Regions from separate parts of the Mahella australiensis 50-1 BON genome, predicted to be linked through region 3. Evidence: riboswitches for the same ligand, from Rfam matches in the RefSeq annotation. Region 3 holds a riboswitch; each other region holds the start of a gene.
The links. Region 3 has a riboswitch for cobalamin ahead of cobT (nicotinate-nucleotide--dimethylbenzimidazole phosphoribosyltransferase). Riboswitches for the same ligand answer to the same signal wherever they lie in the genome.
Positions count from the first base shown of each region.

Region 1: linked by a shared signal. The riboswitch ahead of MAHAU_RS06100 (cobyrinic acid a,c-diamide synthase CobB) and the one ahead of cobT (nicotinate-nucleotide--dimethylbenzimidazole phosphoribosyltransferase) in region 3 are both predicted to bind cobalamin.
Region 2: linked by a shared signal. The riboswitch ahead of MAHAU_RS03715 (ABC transporter substrate-binding protein) and the one ahead of cobT (nicotinate-nucleotide--dimethylbenzimidazole phosphoribosyltransferase) in region 3 are both predicted to bind cobalamin.

Region 1 covers NC_015520.1:1,276,590-1,283,128, forward strand. Annotated here, with positions in the region: gene MAHAU_RS06080 (rhamnulokinase) at 1-1,485, opposite strand, end outside; gene MAHAU_RS06085 (efflux RND transporter periplasmic adaptor subunit) at 1,699-2,766, shown strand; gene MAHAU_RS06090 (glycerophosphodiester phosphodiesterase) at 2,782-3,492, opposite strand; gene MAHAU_RS06095 (YesL family protein) at 3,655-4,437, shown strand; cobalamin riboswitch at 4,553-4,731, shown strand; gene MAHAU_RS06100 (cobyrinic acid a,c-diamide synthase CobB) at 4,851-6,227, shown strand; gene MAHAU_RS06105 (sirohydrochlorin chelatase) at 6,224-6,539, shown strand, end outside.
Region 2 covers NC_015520.1:797,827-804,365, forward strand. Annotated here, with positions in the region: gene MAHAU_RS03700 (aldo/keto reductase) at 1-552, opposite strand, end outside; gene MAHAU_RS03705 (ArsR/SmtB family transcription factor) at 570-857, opposite strand; partial or broken gene MAHAU_RS03710 (ISNCY family transposase) at 1,038-2,374, shown strand; cobalamin riboswitch at 2,801-2,960, shown strand; gene MAHAU_RS03715 (ABC transporter substrate-binding protein) at 3,113-4,072, shown strand; gene MAHAU_RS03720 (FecCD family ABC transporter permease) at 4,082-5,134, shown strand; gene MAHAU_RS03725 (ABC transporter ATP-binding protein) at 5,139-5,960, shown strand; gene MAHAU_RS03730 (cobyric acid synthase) at 5,969-6,539, shown strand, end outside.
Region 3 covers NC_015520.1:1,112,207-1,118,745, forward strand. Annotated here, with positions in the region: gene MAHAU_RS05365 (ribonucleoside triphosphate reductase) at 1-480, shown strand, start outside; gene MAHAU_RS05370 (anaerobic ribonucleoside-triphosphate reductase activating protein) at 477-1,163, shown strand; gene cobT (nicotinate-nucleotide--dimethylbenzimidazole phosphoribosyltransferase) at 1,192-2,244, opposite strand; cobalamin riboswitch at 2,334-2,513, opposite strand; gene MAHAU_RS05380 (formate/nitrite transporter family protein) at 3,344-4,219, shown strand; gene MAHAU_RS05385 (PocR ligand-binding domain-containing protein) at 4,239-5,543, shown strand; gene MAHAU_RS05390 (methyltetrahydrofolate cobalamin methyltransferase) at 5,669-6,469, shown strand; gene MAHAU_RS05395 (corrinoid protein) at 6,508-6,539, shown strand, end outside.

The DNA of each region.
Region 1 (6,539 bases), 160 kb from region 3:
TACTCGATCATTAACAAGCATCTTATATTTTCCATATGCTTCATCCCATGAATCTGCATTTTGAGGCATATATTCATCGGTTGGAAATGAGCTCTTTATAACCTCTCGTGCTTCGCTTATATCATTTATCTCTCCTAATGCTATCGCCTGCGCCATCAAATTTCCTATAGCTGTGGCCTCTGCTGGTCCTGCTGTTACCGGAAGGTGCGTGGCGTCTGCTGTAAATTGACACAGCATTTTATCCTTGGTACCTCCACCTACAATATTTATCATATCTATATTGCGTTCAGATGTCTCTTCTATCTCTTCTATAGCTGAGCGATACTTTAGTGCCAGACTTTCCAAAACGCATCTTATTATCTCACCTTTATCCTGCGGTACATGTTGCCCAGTTCGCGAACAAAATAGTTGTACCTTTTCGGGCATATTGCCCGGGCTATAGAATATTTCGTCGTCAGGATCGATAAATGATAAGAACGCTTCAGCTCGTTGCGCTCGTTGCGTCAGTTGGTCATAGCTTTCTACCGTACCTTCTTTATCCCAGAAACGTTTGCATTCCTGTATGATCCAGAGACCTGCTATATTTTTAAGGAAGCGAAATGTACCGCCAATGCATCCTTCGTTGGTAAGGTTATACTCCAAAGCCCTTGGGTTCATAATAGGGCATTCGGTTTCTATGCCTATAAGCGACCATGTGCCACTGCTCAAGAAAGCTGCATTTTGGCTTTTATACGGCACAGCGGCAACAGCTGAGGCCGTATCGTGAGAGGCTACTGCTATGATCGGTACTTGTGTTATGAATAATTCTTCTGCTACGGCAGGCATTATCTTTCCTCGTATTGAAGCGGCTGGTGTCATAGGCGTAAAAATATGACGGGGTATGCCCATTGTGTCTATAACATCCCATGCCCACTCGTTTTGTAAAGGATTGTATAACTGCGTAGTAGATGCAATTGTAAATTCAGTGGCTTTCTCACCGCATAATAAAAAATCAAAAAGATCGGGCAAGAGCAGCATAGTTTGAGCTATTTCTAACACAGGAGAATCATTTAAAACCATTGAAAATAATTGGTAAATAGTATTAAATGGTTGGAACTGACTGCCTGTCTTTAAAAATAAACCTATTTTATCTATTCGTTTACATGCTTCTTCTATCATGCCATATGTACGCTTATCGCGATAATGGTAAGGGTTACTTAGCAGTTCATCGGATTTGTCTAACAAACCGAAGTCTACACCCCATGTATCTATACCTATGCCAGCTAAATCTGAATTACCGTGGGTAGCACATTTTAGTATACCTTGTTTTATTTCATGGAAGAGGCGCAATATGTCCCAATGCAATCCATCCGGAATCTGTACAGGATCATTTGGGAAACGATGTACTTCCTCCATTTGAAGGTCCCGACCATTAAACTTGCCTAATATACCACGCCCGTTACTGGCGCCAAAGTCAAAGGCCAATAATTTGAGTTCAGCGTTCATCTTACTACCCCTTTTATCTAATATTTTCATTAAAGATATTATAACAGACTTACAGACATTAAGCAACAAGATCAAAAAGAAATATTACAACAAATTGGGATACTGGTTGAGCATAAAAAATTAGCTTTTTATAGTTTCATTTTAAATAGGCGTATGATATAATAAACATTGTAATGGTCATATTTTATTTGGTGTTCTGTGGAGGTAAATAATATGTTGTTGCGCATTAAAATCGTATTCATTAAATGTTTATTTATATTTGCAATAGCTGTAATTACTATTATGAGTTTATCGGCATGTGCTTTACTCCCTCAAAAAAGCGAAGCTCTTGTTCCACCCCTTACAAAGCCTAAAGGAGAGCAGTATCAGACGGTGGAAGTAAAACGCGGAACTATTACCAACGATATAAAAGGTCAGGGAACTATTATTTCGGCCAAAAATTATCCATTGTATTTTAAGACAGATGGTCGATTGGAATCCATCGATGTCAATATGGGGGGACAAATAAAAAAAAGGCAGATTCTGGCACGCTTAGATATAGGTAATATCGATGAACAGATCGAATTAGCTAGATTGGATCTAGATAAAGCTGAATTGGATGTTGAACGTGCAAAAGAGGCATTGACTAATGCGAAAAAAACAGGTGATTCCGCGGCAATAAAGAACGCAGAGTATTCTTTAGAACAGGCACAATTAAATCTTAATTCTGTAGAGATTAATGTAGATAGACTGGAGGAACAGAGGCGGCAGGCTGAAATTATATCACCTATAGACGGGGTAATAACGTTTAAGGAAACTGTTAAAAAAGGCGATAACATACCGGCTTATAAAGTGATAATCCAAATAGCGGATCCGAATGATTTACAGGTAAGTTTTGATCCCGCTAATCTCGCTGATCCAATGATAATTAAACCTGGAATGAAAGTAAATCTTACTTTGGGCGGCAAGGTTATTGCTGGCGAGGTGATATCGTGCCCATATAGCGCTCCTTCATCCGGAGAGAATGCTGCAGCGATTGCACCGGTTATTATAAAAGCACCTGAGATGCCTAAGGAAGCCATAGTTGGGGATAGTATAACCATAAATATTATATTAGCTCAAAAAGAAGGCGCTTTAATAGTACCGAAGGAAACTGTGCGTACTTACATGAACAGGAATTACGTTGAGATATTGGATGGGAATACAAAAAAAGAAGTAGATGTTGAAACTGGCATCATTACATCAACAGAAATCGAGATTTTATCTGGCCTCAAAGAAGGGCAGCAGGTTATAATAAAATAGAAGCGAGCGCTCATCCTACAGTGGCTGAACGCTGCGCAGGATATCCAGTAGTTTTGCCGGATCATTGGTTATTATACCTGTCACTTTGGCATTTATCATATCGTTCATAATTATCGGATTATCTACTGTCCAAGGATATAGTTCTATGCCATAATATTGGCAGTTTCTAACCAGTGAAGGGGTTATATTGGTATAAAAAGGGTTCAGTGAGCGGGCTTTCAAACGAAGAGCCATCCACCATGGTTCCACTAAACCGCACTGGTATAAAAGGCCTATAGCTATGGCCGGTTCTATGCATTTCAAATTGCGCAGGCTGTAATGGTTGAAGGATGATACTAATGTCCTTTCTACCATATCGAACCGTCTTATCTCATCAGCGAGGCGTTGCTCGATATCGTCGTATGTAATCATGTTGGTTTTTATTTCTATATTTATAAAAAAATCCATATTCCCTATGAGACGAAATACTTCGGTTAATGTAGGTATTTTTTGCCCATAACCCATGTCTAGCTGTTTTAATTCTTCAAGTTTCATGTCACGTATGAGCATTTTGCCATCGGGGGAATTTACTGTTTCATCGTGGTGTACTACGAGATAACCGTCCTTACACATGTGGACGTCAAGTTCTATTCCATCGGCGCCTAACTCTATAGCCTTCTCAAAGGCCATTATTGTATTTTCGGGAGCGTGAACGGAATCGCCGCGATGAGCTATAACTTTAACCATATAATACATTCCCTTCAATATTGTAGTTAAGTATATTTTTCTTTTATTGTATCACATAGTTTATGAAATTGTGTTAAAGTTGCGTTAAATTTTGGAGTTGCATTATTGGTTCATAAGCGTTAAAATAATAATATAAATCCTATGGAAGCGGAGGTTTTATGGATGGCAGGGGGTTTTTTTAACAGGCTTTATTATGGCAATGATAAAAAACCTGATTTAACAAAAGAACAAGTAAGCGGTAGCAGATTTAAGCTGTTTTTTGATGTTCTAGGCGTGCGGTTTTGGAAACTGGTTCAGCTCAATTTGCTTTATCTCTTGTTTTGTATACCTATAATAACTATAGGGCCGGCTACAGCAGGTATGACATTAGTATTGAGAAACTGGGCCAGGGATGATCATTCGTGGGTATGGTCGGATTTCTGGGATGGTATGAAGTCTAATTTTTGGCAAGCATTGGCGGTATTTGGTATAGATGTACTAGCCGGGGTTATATTATGGGTGAATATACGGTTTTATAATGCGATGGGACAGACCAACCAGATATTTTTTATGGTAAAATATTTGGTATTGGGTATAGCTTTGATATTCGCCATGATGCATATATACATTTATCCAATGATGGTAACTTATAAGCTAAGGCTAAGGGATATGCTTAAAAACGCCTTTATATTTACAGCGGCTAAATTACCCCATACGATAGGTATATTTGCATTGTGCGTCGGATTGTTCATAGCCAGTATTTACCTTTATGTTTTGCCGCTGTTTATTATAACCTTTAGTTTGTGTGGGTTGATAGTAAACTCTTTCACCAATGCGGTATTTGATAAATATATTAACGTGCATTTGGATGATAGTGGCCATTACGTACCCATAGAGGACGAAAAAACAGATGAAGAACCAGTAGCTGATGAAAAGTCCCTTGAAAAGTCGGGTGTAAGAGCATAAGCTGAAATATTCTTAATCTTACCGAGATATAACATTATGCAAGTACGCTGCATAAATGACAAGATATTTATAGCGCACAGCTCTTGATATGGAGTATAATACAAAAAATTGAATAGTTGAACTTTACGATATAGGTGCTTTATAGCTTTGCCTATAAGTTAAAAGGGAAGTCGGGTGCAAATCCCGCGCGGTCCCGCCACTGTAAGGGGAGCGATGACGTGTCACTGGGAAACTGGGAAGACAAAAATCGCTATGAACCTGAGCCAGGAAACCTGCCTATGTCGGTGTGCTAACTCTACGGTCGATGGAGGAAGAGCCATGAAATATATGAATGCAGTATTATTGCAACACATAAGGCCTCTTAATCGTACAGGGTTAAGAGGCCTTTAAATTTTAAAATGAAGGGTGATAGTATGGCCTGCGGCATGGTGATAGCCGGCACAAATAGCGGAGCAGGAAAAACTACTGCAAGCTTGGGGATTATGAGAGCTTTATCGGAAATGTATAAAATAATTCCATTTAAAATCGGTCCCGATTATATAGACGCGGCATATCATAGATGGGCTTGTGGGAATTTCTCATATAACTTGGATGTACATATGATAGGTGAAGATGGTGTAAAGTGCCTTTATGGACAAAAAGCCCCTTTAGGCGATGTAGCTGTGGTGGAAGGTGTGATGGGCATGTATGACGGTATGGATGACAGCTCTTATGGTAGCACGGCATACATATCTAAGCTGTTAAACTTGCCTGTGATACTGGTATTGGATGCGAGCTCTATGGCGGCTAGCGCCTCTGCAATGGTCATGGGATACAGGGACTATGATCGGGATGTGAAATTAGCAGGCGTAATATTAAATAGGGTGGGAAGTCACAAACATTATGAGTCGCTGAAACGGTGCATTGAAAGGGATATAGGCATATCGGTACTGGGCTATTTGCCGAATGATCCATCTGTTATGATTCCCGAACGCCATCTCGGTTTAGTGCCGGCTTTTGAGAACAGTGAGTTAGACGAGCATTTGTCGCGTTTGAGCCAATGTATAAAGGATTATGTGGATTTGAACGCTATCATAGATATTGCAGATATGAGTTGGGATAAGCAGGAAGGCAACAGGCATGTTAGGGCAACAGATTATCCTTTGGTCAAGATAGGTGTAGCGTGGGATGAGGCATTTAATTTTTACTATAAGGCTGGATTGGAGACATTTGAAGAAATGGGAGCCAGGATGGTACCGGTGAGCCTTTTACACGATAAAGCACTACCCGGCGATATAGACGGCCTATACATAGGCGGGGGCTTTCCTGAAATTTTCGCGGCAAAATTGAGCCAAAATACATCGATGCTGCGCTCGGTCAGGGATGCTATAGAGGATGGCCTTGCAGTTTACGCGGAGTGTGGCGGGCTCATGTATCTTTGCCGGTCTCTGACGGATTTAAGCGGCCAACGGTTTCCCATGGTGGGCATATACGATGTGGAAGCCGTTATGACCAAAGGCCTTAAACATTTTGGGTATGTAGAAGCAGAGGTATTAACCGACAATATACTATCTGAAGCGGGAAATGTACTCAAAGGCCATGAATTCCATCATTCTGAGATAAAAGGTACATTGCCCAACGCATGTTACAGCGTGAAAAAAACAAAAGGCGACAGCGATAAGTCATGGCCATGCGGCTATGTATATAAGAATTGTTTAGCCACCTATGTGCACATAGATTTCTTTGCTCATCCGGAATTGGCACGCCACTTTATAACGCAAAATTTAAGTTCGAGAGGTAAAAGTGTATGAACAGCATGACTTCAGATAAGACAGACGGCATATTGATTTTGGCCCACGGTAGCCGAGCCAGCGAAGCATCGTACGTACTACAGTCCATAACGGACAAGGTAAAGTCGAAATGGTCTTATTGCCCTGTATATACCGCTTCATTGCAATTTGAGCATCCTGATATAGAAGAGGCAGTGAACGCTATGGTAGGGAAAGGCATAAAGCGCATAGTGCTGGTACCGCTGTTTCTTTTCCCAGGAAATCATATGCAAATAGATATACCTACTTTGATAGATAGAATGAAAAAACATTACCCGAATACTGAAATTGTAT
Region 2 (6,539 bases), 310 kb from region 3:
GGCCCTATCCAACAAATTATATTGGCACAATACCGATTCAAAGTTACCTGTATCTATGATTTTTATCATGTTTTCCGGTACGTCATGAAAGGAAAATGATATATGTTTTATAAGACCTTCTTTTTTAGCTTTGTGAGCAGCCTCCATAGGACCATTCGGTACATCTATGCTATCGATATATGTTTGCCAATTTATACCCCACATATGGTAGAAATCTATATAATCAACGTCTAAATTTTTCAAAGAATCTTCCAAGCGTCTTCTCCAATTATCACCTGAGGCATCCTCTATAGGATTCTTAGTGGAAAGATATACCTTGTCGCGCCATCCTTTTAATGCCTTACCGACAGCTATTTCGCTTGTTTTATTGCAATAGCCGGGAGCGGTATCTATATAATTGACCCCCAACTCAAAAGCCCTATGTATCAAAGGTATTGCTTTATCTTCATCTACGACATCATTGCCGTTTGCATTTATCATGGGCAAACGCATAGCTCCAAAACCCAATAATGATACTTTTATACCAGTATTACCGAAGTCCCTGTATTGCATATGTTGTTCTCCTTGTTTTATTTTTCTATTTCATTTTGTAAATCATCGAATAAGCATTTTATCTTGTCCATATTGACGGCATAGTAGGAAAAGCCTTCATGCTTAGCGCATTTAACCAGCCCTACCGATTTGAGTATCTTTAAATGATGAGATACATTTGGCTGCGAAATACCCAATTCGTCCGCCAACGCGCATACGCATAATTCCTTTTCTTCACCATGCTTGGGAAGCAATTTAAGGACCTTCAAACGCATAGGATCGCTTAACGCCTTAAATATATCGGACATTTCATCTACATTGCTCAACCTCGCACCTCATTTCTTTGTATAACATACATATATTTATATATGTGAATTTGTGAATATTATATTACATGAGGCACATGTTGTCAACTATGGGGCAAGATAATGTTATTATTCTATGATATTGTCATAGTAAAATTATTCTGCGATAATGTCATTATGAGGAGAGAGGAACAGTATTGTATGACAGAGAGCGAAATGCAAAAACTTGTTGTTATTAATAAAGTCATCGATGGGACGTTAACCGCAAGTGAAGCTGCGCAGGTTTTAGACCTCAGTGTTCGTCAAATATTTAGACTTAAGAAGGGGGTTAAAGAACAAGGTGCGTCTTTCGTTATTCATAAGAACAGAGGCCGTAAACCTGCTAATGCTTTAAGCGATGAGCTAGTAAACCATATCCTCACTTTGAGGAAGGAACAGTATTTTGATACGAATTTCTCTCATTTTAGAGATTTGCTTGAGGATGATAAGGGTATTATTCTTAGTAATTCCTCGGTTTATAGAATCCTTGATAATGCCGGTATTCAAAGCCCTAGAAAGCATAGACGCCCTCGTAAGATTCATGCTAGAAGGGAACGTATGCCTCAGGCTGGCATGTTGGTGCAAATCGATTGCACCTCTTTTGAATGGATTCCTTCTGTAGGTAATATGGCTCTCCACGGTGCCATAGACGATGCCACCGGTCAGGTCCTCGCGCTCTATTTTACTGAAAACGAGTGTATGAATGGCTATTTTGAGCTCATGCGTACCATCATTGGCCAATATGGTATCCCTATATCTCTATATGCCGATAAGCATACTATATTTGCTTCTCCTAATAAGGGTAAAATCTCTATCGAGGAGCAGCTTGAGGGTAAAGTGGTAAATGAAACCCAGTTCCAAATGGCTATGAGTACATTGGGTATATCTATCATTAATGCCAGGTCCCCTCAGGCTAAGGGCCGCGTAGAGAGGCTATGGAATACTTTGCAGGATAGGCTCAGGGCAGAATTGAGGATTTATGGCATTGATTCTATGGAAAAGGCCAATGAGTTTTTGCCTAAGTTCCTGGAGAGATATAATAAAAGGTTCGCCATAGAGCCTCAAGATCCCGAGCCTGCTTTTAGAGAATTACCGCCGGATATCGACTTAGATAATATACTTTGTGTTAAGTTATCTAGAAAAGTTGATAATGGCGGCGTATTTTCTCTACACAGCCAATATTATCAAGTTGTATGTGATGATGGCAAAACCGTTGCACCTATCGTTCCTAGAGCTAAGATAACGGTTCTTACCAGCCCCAGGATAGGTATACGGTGCAGTATGGCAATAATATATATGCTGTGAAAAAGCTCGATGAACCGCCTAAGAAAGCTCAGAAAGCTAATAAGGCAAGTTCATCGAGCACAGCTAAGCCTTATAAGCCTTCTCCCACTCATCCTTGGAAACAAGGTTGGCAGAAGGCGCCATCATATTGGTATGAGGAATCAGACAGAGAGATTTTAGAGGCTCTGTATAATTCCTCACGCGCCTGGCACTAGCCAGTATTAAGGCTTACAGCCTAATTATATAATAGCTGCGAAATGAACGTGCGTCAAGGGCAAGCGGAGCTTGTTTATTTTACCCTTGACGCACGGGAATGGAGCAGCTAGAATTTAGCAAAGCAGTAAGCCTTAAGATAGTATTATCTTTTTTGCTCATTTGGTGGTAATATATGTTCTCATATCATATTAATGTAAGTTGCTAAAGTTATATAACCAGCTTACTGTAATATAATCTATATTTAATGTTCCAATTATAGTAAATCTATGCCTCGCTATGAAATTTTCGTTGAATAAATATCAGCCATTTACTATGACATTTTCGCTGACTATTGACACTATGGGGCAAGATAAGCGTTATAAGGGCAAAAAATTATTTGATATGCCTAGAGGCGTGAAGTATAATATAAAGTGTTAAAACTGAATAGTGATGTTCATGTACCGATTGCAGGGAAGCCGGTGAGAAGCCGGCGCGGTGCCGCCACTGTATGGCAGAGTATGCTGCATATGCCACTGAAGTATTTCGGGAAGGCGCAGCAAAGCGATGATGCCGAGCCAGGATACCGGACCGGTGCATGCCCCATCAAACCTACGAGCCATAGGGGAGGGATAGTTATGAAGTGTATTTACGCCTTTCGGCCTTATGGTTGAAAGGCTTTTTTATGATGAATCAATGGAGAAAAAACGTAAAAAAACAGAAAGGAGAAATGCGCGGTTTTGTTGCGCTATTAAAGTAATATGAAAAAGTTGAAACGAAATTTATCGATATTAATCGTTATAATTATACTGGCTTTGACCGCTTGTGCTGGCCGGCAGCCCGCCGACCAACCCAATGCCAGCGATGCAGTGGGTTCTTCTGAACAGCAGGCTGAAACGCCTCCGGCGGCGTATCCGGTTACGGTTACCGATGTGAAGGGTCGCAGCGTTACCATCGAGAAGAAACCGGAATCGATAGTATCATTGACGCCCAGCAATACTGAGACACTGTTTGCTCTAGGATTAGGCGATAAAATAGTTGGCGTGGACGAGTACTCAAATTATCCTGAACAAGCAAATGCCATAAAGAAGGTGGGCGATTTCAACGGCCCTAATATAGAACTTATAACCCAGCTTAAGCCCGATCTGGTCGTAGCCGGAGGTTATATACAGGACGAGGCTATAAAGAAGCTGGAGGATATTAAGATACAGGTTGTTTCATCTGAAGCGGCCGGTCTGGAAGAGCTGTACCAGACTATAGACGTGCTGGGCGAGGCTACCGGTACACAGCAGCAAGCTAAGCAATTAGTGGAAAAGCTTAAGAGCAATATGAAAGCTATAGCCGATAAGACGACCTCTTTAGATAAGCCGAAGGTTTATTTTAATGTCGATATAAACGGGTTTTTTACAGCCGGTAAGGGTACGTTTATAAGCGAGCTTATAGCTATGGCCGGTGGCACTAATGTGGCTGATGACAGTGAGGGCTATGCTCAATATAGTGTGGAAAAAATCGTCGAAAAGAATCCCGATATAATAATAACCACCGAACATGCCGGCAGCCCGGAGGATATAAAGAATATAGAGGCGCTAAAAAGTGTCAACGCCGTAAAGAACGATAAGATATATTCATTGGACGCTGATATAGTAAACCGCTTGGGCCCGAGAGTAGATCAGGCCTTGGAACAATTGGCCAGGGTTATACATCCTGAGATATTTGAATAATCCGTGTTTATGAAAAATAAAGGTCGCCTACTGTTTAGTGCGTTTATGCTGGCAATGGTCGTTATATTGTTTTTGTCCATATTGTTGGCTGTGTCCTTGGGCGCTGCCGACATTGCTATGGCCGATGCTTTCGGCGTATTGATAAAGCCGTTGCCTATTGTGGGGCGATGGGTGAATGCTTCATATGATGACGCTTATTACAGCATTGTATGGGGTATCCGCCTGCCACGTGTGCTGCTGGCCGCGACCGTGGGTATGGGCCTGGCGGTGGCGGGTACAGCATTTCAAGGGCTGTTGCAAAATCCGATGGCCGATCCTTATGTGCTCGGAGTGTCATCAGGAGCGTCATTCGGCGCAACGATATCTATCGTGCTCGGCATAGGTAGCGGATTCATGGGCCTAGCAGGTTCTACGATAGCAGCTTTTGTGGGAGCTGTACTGACCATGGCTGCAGTTTATACGTTGGGCAGGGCTGGGAGAAAATCATCCATGGTGACGCTGCTGCTGGCAGGTATAGCCGTAAGCTCGTTTTTATCGGCCATGGTATCATTTATGATGATATTAAATCACGATAAACTCGAGAGCATAGTGCTATGGACGATGGGTAGCTTTGCTACCGCGAGTTGGGCATCGCTGTATATATCATTTCCTATCATCTTTATCGGCGGCGTTGTGCTGTTGTCCATGTCGAAGGAGATGAATGCTTTGCTTATGGGTGATGAGACGGCTTTGCACCTAGGTGTGGACGTCAATAAAATCCGCAAGTTATTGCTGGTTGTGGGTTCGCTCATAACCGCTTCGGCCGTATCGGTCAGCGGTATCATAGGTTTCGTTGGCCTTATAATACCTCATGTGGTCAGGCTGTTTACCGGGCCTGACCATAGGCGCCTTTTACCCGCTGCCACTGTAAGCGGTGCTATATTCATGATAATAAGCGACACTTTGGCTCGTACGCTTATGGCACCTATAGAAATACCGGTAGGCATTATAACATCTTTAGTGGGCGGGCCGTTTTTCCTTTACCTGTTGGTGCGGAACAGGAATGCAGCATATAGGGGTTGATGGTATGGAGTATATATTGGAAGCACGCGATTTAAGCTGTGCATATGACCAAACGACGATAATAGAGCATCTGGATTTGGCTATCGAAAGAAGCAGCATGGTGGGTATACTCGGTCCCAATGGTTCGGGCAAAACTACGTTGTTAAGGCATATATCGGCGGCGTTAAAGCCACGGTCAGGTGTAGTATTGTTAAATGGCGTCGATGTCTTTGCTATGCGCCGCCGCATGTTGGCCCGTAAAATAGCCTATGTACCGCAGAGCACGGCTGCCGATTTTGAGTTTTCAGCCATGGATGTCGTCATGATGGGCCGTATACCGTATATGAAGGGGTTTCAATCTGAGAGCCATGCAGATATGAGCGCTGTCAAGCAGGCCATGGATATGACCGGTACATGGCAGTTTAGGGACAGAAGCATAACCGAACTGTCGGGCGGCGAATTACAACGCGTGATGATAGCGCGGGCTTTAGCCCAGCAACCTGAGATATTGATGTTGGATGAGCCTACGGCCCATCTCGACTTGCAATTTCAAATGGAGATATTGGATTTGTTGAGGCAATTGGTGGATCATCACGGCCTGACTGTTATAGTGGTATTGCATGATATAAATCTGGCTGTTCAATTCTGCGATAAAGTGGTCTTCATGCAAAGCGGTTCGATTATAGCAGACGGCCGTCCGCAAGATGTTATAACCGAACAGCTCATAAGCGATGTATACAATGTAGCTGTAAGCATATGGCATGATGAAGCGACAGGCTCCATATGCATAGCCCCTGTAAGGCAGGCATCATCGGAAACGTCGGCCTGCTTAAAACGGATAGGGTAGGTGTTTTGATGAGAGCCAAAGCTATAATGATACAGGGTACTGGTTCATCGGTTGGCAAAAGCCTGATAACCGCAGCTTTATGCCGCATATTCCATCAGGACGGCTATAAGGTGGCTCCATTTAAGTCTCAGAACATGGCTTTGAATTCATATGTAACCAAAGAAGGTGGCGAAATGGGGAGGGCTCAGGTGGTACAAGCCCAGGCCTGCGGTATAGAGCCGTCAGTGGCCATGAACCCGATACTGCTCAAACCGTCGAGCGATATAGGGTCACAGGTTGTAATAAACGGTCGCGTTTACGGCAATATGACGGCCACCCAATATCAAGCCTTTAAGCCGCAACTCAAGGATGTGATAATGTCGGCTTATAACAGCTTGGCCGAGCGATATGACATAGTGGTCATAGAGGGGGCAGGCAGTCCGGCTGAAATAAATCTGAAAGACGATGATATAGTCAATATGGGTATGGCTGAGATGGCCGATGCGCCGGTGCTACTGATAGGCGATATAGATAGGGGCGGCGTATTTGCGTCTATAGCCGGTACCATGCTATTGTTGGATCATAATGAGCGACGGCGAG
Region 3 (6,539 bases):
CTGGAAGCTTCGCCTGCTGAGGGTACATCCTATCGTCTGGCTAAAAAGGATAAAGCATTATATCCGGATATAATAACATGCGGCGACAAGGAACCGTACTATACAAATTCAACTCAGTTGCCGGTTGACTTCACCGATGACATATTCACCGCTTTGGATCTCCAGGAAGAATTGCAGTGCAAGTACACGGGCGGTACGGTATTGCACGGTTTTATAGGTGAAAGCATAAGCGATGTGGATTCGTGCAAAGCTCTAGTAAAGAAGATAGCTTATAATTACCGGATACCGTATTATACGATAACGCCGACATTTTCGATATGCCCTGACCATGGATATGTGTCGGGCGAGCACTTCACGTGCCCGCATTGCGGCGGAGAGTGCGAGGTATACAGCCGAGTGGTGGGTTACTACAGGCCGGTGCAATGCTGGAACAAGGGTAAACGCCAGGAATTCTCTGACCGCAAGGAATTTGTGGTATGATATACGACCTCATGCCGGTAACATTAGCCGATTACCCGGGAAAAGTAGCTGCTACTGTATTTGTAAGCGGCTGCAATTTTCGATGCCCATATTGCCATAACAGCTCGCTTATAAAAGTGCAACCACCTCTTAGGGCAGTCAATGATATTTTAGCCTATTTAAGTCATCGCCGTCATTTGCTGGATGGCATATGTATTACTGGGGGTGAGCCGACGCTGTGGGACAGTCTGGAGGGATTTGTAGTTTCTGTTAAAGATGAAGGGCTTGCAGTAAAGCTGGATACAAACGGTTCCAGGCCAGACGTATTGGCTGACTTGTTGAACAAAGGGTTTTTAGACTATATAGCCATGGACATAAAAGCGCCTTTGACCAAATATGGTGACTTTGTGGTGCGACAGGAGGATATATTCAATGTAAAAAGAAGCATCAATATAATTATGGAATCCGGTATAGAATATGAATTCCGCACCACTGTTAATCAAAACCTTATGGGCATGGAGGATTTTGTCGATATAGCAAATTGCATAGCTGGAGCGCATAAGTATGTGCTCCAGCCATACAAGTATAGCGATGGCGTGCTCAACGAACATATCTGCGGTACTAAGCCGTGCGATCCGGGTTTTTTAAAGCGGATTAAAGCTGATATAATCGATCTTTTGCCATCGATTGTTATAAGAGGGTAAATATTACGGAAGTCTTAGCAAAAGACCTTCAGAATGCGGTGGATACCCCGGCCGATTCGAAGGTGGCCATTTCGGCCTGTATGTGCGTGACAGCATCTATAATATGGAAAGCGAGCGCTGCACCTGTGCCTTCGCCCAGCCTCATCCTCATGTGGAGCATGGGATGCAATCCTAGCATATCCAACATTATGCTATGACCCGGTTCTTCGGATACATGGGAAGCTATCATGTATTGTACGGCTTTTGGCTCTAATTTACCGGCTATTAAAGCGGCGGCTGTGGATATGAAACCATCTATGACCACGGGCACTTTATGGGCAGCAGCGGCGAGAATAGTACCTGTTAGCCCGGCTATTTCCAATCCCCCGACTTTGTGTAACACATCTATGGGGTCAGCAGGGTCAGGTTTATTTATATCTATGGCTTTTTGTATCGCGATCTCCTTTGCCGATAGCCCACAAGGGCTTATACCAGTGCCGCGGCCTATAAGTTGGCGTAAAGGTAGATTGGAGAAAGCAGCTAATATGGCGCTGCTAGCGGTAGTATTGCCTATGCCCATCTCTCCTGTAGCCAATAACGTCGAGCCATTAGATATCTGAGCAGTGGCCACAGATATACCACCTTCTATAGCGGCTATGGCCTCATTGCGGCTCATGGCCGGGCCTTTAGCCATATTGTCGGTACCGTATTTTATCTTTTTTACTATAAGATTTGGATGGCTTATATCAGTAGCTATCCCGATATCGCAGCATGCTATATCAGCTCCGGCATGTCGTGCTAGCACATTTATGGCAGCGCCGCCGTTTAAGAAATTCATCACCATTTGTGGTGTGACCTCTTGCGGAAAAGCGCTGACGCCTTCTTCTACAACGCCGTGGTCGGCAGCCATTATGATTACGGTTTTTTTGCCGATTTTGGGTATGGCTTGACCGGTGATACCGGCCAATTGTTTTATTATATCTTCTAATATTCCGAGACTGCCGGGCGGCTTGGTAAGCGAATCCAGCCTTTGCTGGGCATGGGCTACGGCATCCTCGTTTATTGAAGATATAGAGGATAAGGTGTTTTGCAATAGTGTCATAAAAAGGCTCCTTTCATTTCTATAAGTTTATAAAATAAAAAGTTCTTGAACGCAGATCGACTGCATTCAAGAACTTTACCATCATCCCTGTGCTTTATCATAAACAGGCAGGTCTTCTGGCTCGCGGATCATCGCATTTCTCGCCTTCCCAGCACTATAGCCAGTGGCATTGTGAGAAACATTCCCCGCATACAGCGGCGGGACCGCCCGAGAATTACACACGGTTCCCTATTATCTCCTTTCGGAGCACCTGCTTATGCTAGTTATTTTATGTTTCCAGTATACCAATTTGCTTATAATATGTCAATGAATTATTTGTTCTTTTCCACAGCGTGAGGCTCATTTTGTGACTGTTCAGGTATCTCACAGGCTTGGTAACTGATTAGCCTCTGGCTCATGTGTTTCGGATATCGGTGAAACTAAAGCATTGCATTGGTATATGTCCTCTGTAGTCTGAAGAATGTTTCTTGTACGCTTAGCTGCTCGCTCCACTCGAACAGGCTAACGGCCGCAATTCGCATCCGTGCTCAGGCGGCCTGCATCCGGCCTCCGTGCCTTCGGCCACGCCTGTTCTTCGTTCCGCTTGCAGAGCGTACAGCGAAACGTTCTAAGGCCTGCTCCAGACATATACCAATGCTTCTGCTATTTCTGCCCGATTATTCGTAGAGGGCTTAAACATATATGCTGAGCGGGCTTTTGAAGCGTAGGACCACAGCAATCTTTGATTGCGTAGTGGTCCAGCTTCACAGCCGTAGCGAGGCATATATGTTTAAGCCGTGTCCTACACTTCGCTAAGTTTCACCAGATATCCTCCACAAAATCGCCTTGAGGCTAATCGGTACCTTCGCCCACGTGCAACGGTACCTGAATAATCACCTCATTTTTTTGCGTGTATAATAGCTTTTGCAGCGGCCGGGACGATCGCTAAGGATGTTGACCGATATGTTGATTAGAGTTGTTGAAACCATAATTTCACAGCAACCATTCAAAATTTTGCGATTATGAGTGATAAAATGCCGAATTTGTATCTTCCCATTGACGATAGAATTAAAGCTGTTATCATCAATAGTATACAAATATCGTTGAGGGGAGAATTTTTATGGATGATAATAAGATGAATGCGCCTGACGAGATAGCCGCTCATGTATCACAAACATCGGTACAGAAAGCTGAGAGGGATGCTATTAAAACGTTTGTATTAGCTGTACTGGCCGGCGTTTTTATAGCACTCGCGGCTCAGGCGTCTAACATGGCCATTCATACCATAACCAATTATGGCTTGAGCAAAGTTGTAGGCGGAGCGGTATTCTCCGCAGGTCTTATTATGGTGTTGCTGGCAGGGGCAGAGCTCTTTACGGGCAATAACCTTATGATAATTGGTGTACTGGATAAAAGAATTACGATGGGGCAGATGCTGCGCAACTGGATTATAGTATATATTGGCAACTTTGTAGGTGCTGTATTGATTGCTCTCCTTATAAACCACAGCAATCTTTTGAATTCCAGTAACGGTGCACTGGGGGGATTGACGGTTAAAATAGCCGTGTCCAAAGTAAATCTATCATTTGAGCAAGCCTTCATACTTGGAATCCTTTGCAATTGGTTGGTCTGTATAGCGGTATGGATGTCTTACGGGGCAAAAGATGCGATCGGTAAAGTAGCCGTTATATTCTTTCCCATATGGATTTTTGTGTTATCAGGTTTTGAGCACAGTGTGGCCAATATGTATTATATACCTGCCGGCATATTGGCCAAAAGCGATGATGCTTTCGTTCAGGCCAGCCATGTATCTTTGGATATGATAAATAAACTCAACTGGGGTTCGTTTATCATAAACAATTTACTACCAGTGACGTTGGGCAATATTGTTGGTGGAAGTTTGCTTGTAGGTATGATATACTGGTTTATATATAGTTACAAAAGAAATAATGGAGTTGTAAAAAGAGAAAAAGCAAGAAAGGGAATGAGCGCTTAACAAAGGAGGTTAGCTCGCTGTGGATACGTCAAAGGATGTAAGCATATTCGATGTGGTGGAACCGGATATGTTGAAGGACTTGTTGAATTCATTTGTGCTGGCTACTGGATTAGGAGCTATATTCATCGATCCTTCTGGGCAAAATTCCATAGTACCCAATGGGTATGATGAGGTATGCCCGTTTTGTAAGACGGTGCGTTCTTGCCCTATGGGTATAGAACGTTGCAAAGAATCTATGGTAAAAGGCGGAGAATTAGCTTCAAAGCTCGGTGAGCCGTATATATTTCGCTGTCATGCCGGCCTTATAGAGTTTTCGGCACCTATAATGTTCGAGGATATATACTTGGGCAGCATATCATGTGGGCCAGCGCTTATGTGGAATTGGGACGAAATTGCCATAAATGAGATCCAGGAAGCTACTAAGGACCTTCCTGTGAATAAGGAATCATTATTGGTGGCCAGCAGCAAAATAAAAATTCTGACCAGCAAAAGCGTACAAGCGTCGGCCGAGATGCTATTCGTAATGGCCAGCTATATAGCTGAGCGTGGCATAACGGAACTTCAACAGCGTAAAGAATTGAGCGAACAGCAAGCAAAGCTTGCCGAAGCTATTTTTGAGATGAAACGCGCGCAGGAGACGATAAGGTTGTTGGAGTCCAGAACGGAAGAAAACTGCTATCCTGTTGATAAGGAACGCGAATTAATAGGAAAGGTGCGCATAGGGGATAAAACTGGCGCAAAGAAGATTTTAAACGAAATATTGGGAGCCATATTTTTCCAAAATGCTGGGAATCTTGAAATTATGAAAGCGCGGCTGATGGAATTGGTAGTGCTTTTATCCAGAGCAGCGGTAGAAGGTGGAGGCAGTCTGGATAAGCTGTTGGGGTTAAATTACAGCTTTATTTCCGAGCTGTCCGCTATAAATAAATTTGAAGATTTATGCCGGTGGATAGTGAAGGTGCTGGATGCGTTTCTCGATTCGGTATACGAAACCAAAAATATCAAAAATGCCAAAATACTCAGTGAAGCCATGAATTATATACGCCGCAATTATAATAATGATCTATCGCTGGAAAAAGTAGCTCAAAGTATCTATATAAGCCCGTATTATTTAAGCCATTTGTTCAAAGAGGAACTTAATATCACGTTTGTGGAATATCTCACAATGGTAAGGGTGGAAGAAGCAAAAAAACTCTTGTCTAATCCATCGATGTCGATATTAGCCATAGCCTCTGAAGTCGGGTACGAAGATGCCAGCTATTTCAGCAAGGTATTTAAAAAGACTACCGGTCTTTCACCCAATCAATACAGGAATGTATGCTGATAAGCCAGAGCAAGATTATACCCGATTTGGCAAGAATGATAAAGACATAGCGGCATAATGCTGTTATAATATAAGTGAATTATGTCCGATGAAGATGTTTACACACTGGGGAGAGGAGTATATGCATGATAATTATAGGTGAAAAGATAAATACCAGTATCAAGGCTATACGGCCGGCAGTAGAGAATCAAGACGCCGGTGTTATACAGGAGGTGGCTTTGAAACAGGTAGAAGCTGGTGCGCATTATATAGATGTGAATTGCGGCACGTTTCCGACCAAAGAACCAGAATTATTGCAGTGGTTGGTAGAAACAGTGCAGCAGGTAACCGATAAGCCATTATGTATAGACAGTCCGAACCCGAATGCTTTAAAGAAGGCCCTGGCCGCCAATAAAAACGGTAAACCATTGGTTAATTCCATAACCGCCGAAAAGGAGCGCTATGATGCTATATTGCCGTTGATAGTAGAGTATGACACCTCTGTAGTGGCATTATGCATGGACGATAGCGGTATGCCCGAAACGGCTGATGAAAGGCTTGCCATAGCCGAACGCCTGGTTGAAAGCCTCAATAAAGAGGGTATTAAATTGGAGGATATCTATTTCGATCCTATGGTAAGGCCTGTGGGGACAGGTTCACATTATGGCGTAGTAGCATTGGATACCATATCGAGGATTATGAAAGAATTCCCCGGCGTGCACACTACATGTGGCTTGAGCAATATATCGTTCGGTTTGCCCGGACGCAAGCTTATAAATCAGGCTTTTTTAATACTGGCTATAGGAGCAGGATTGGACAGCGCCATACTGGATCCGTTGGATAAAAGGATTATGTCATTTGTATACGCTGCAGAGTTGTTGAAAGATAAGGACCCGTATTGTTTGAATTATATCACCGCTTTCCGCGAGGGGCGGTTGGATATATAAAATTTTAAAAGAAATAATTTATGAGGAGGAATATATCGATGGCAGATTTTCGGGCTATAGCGGATGCGCT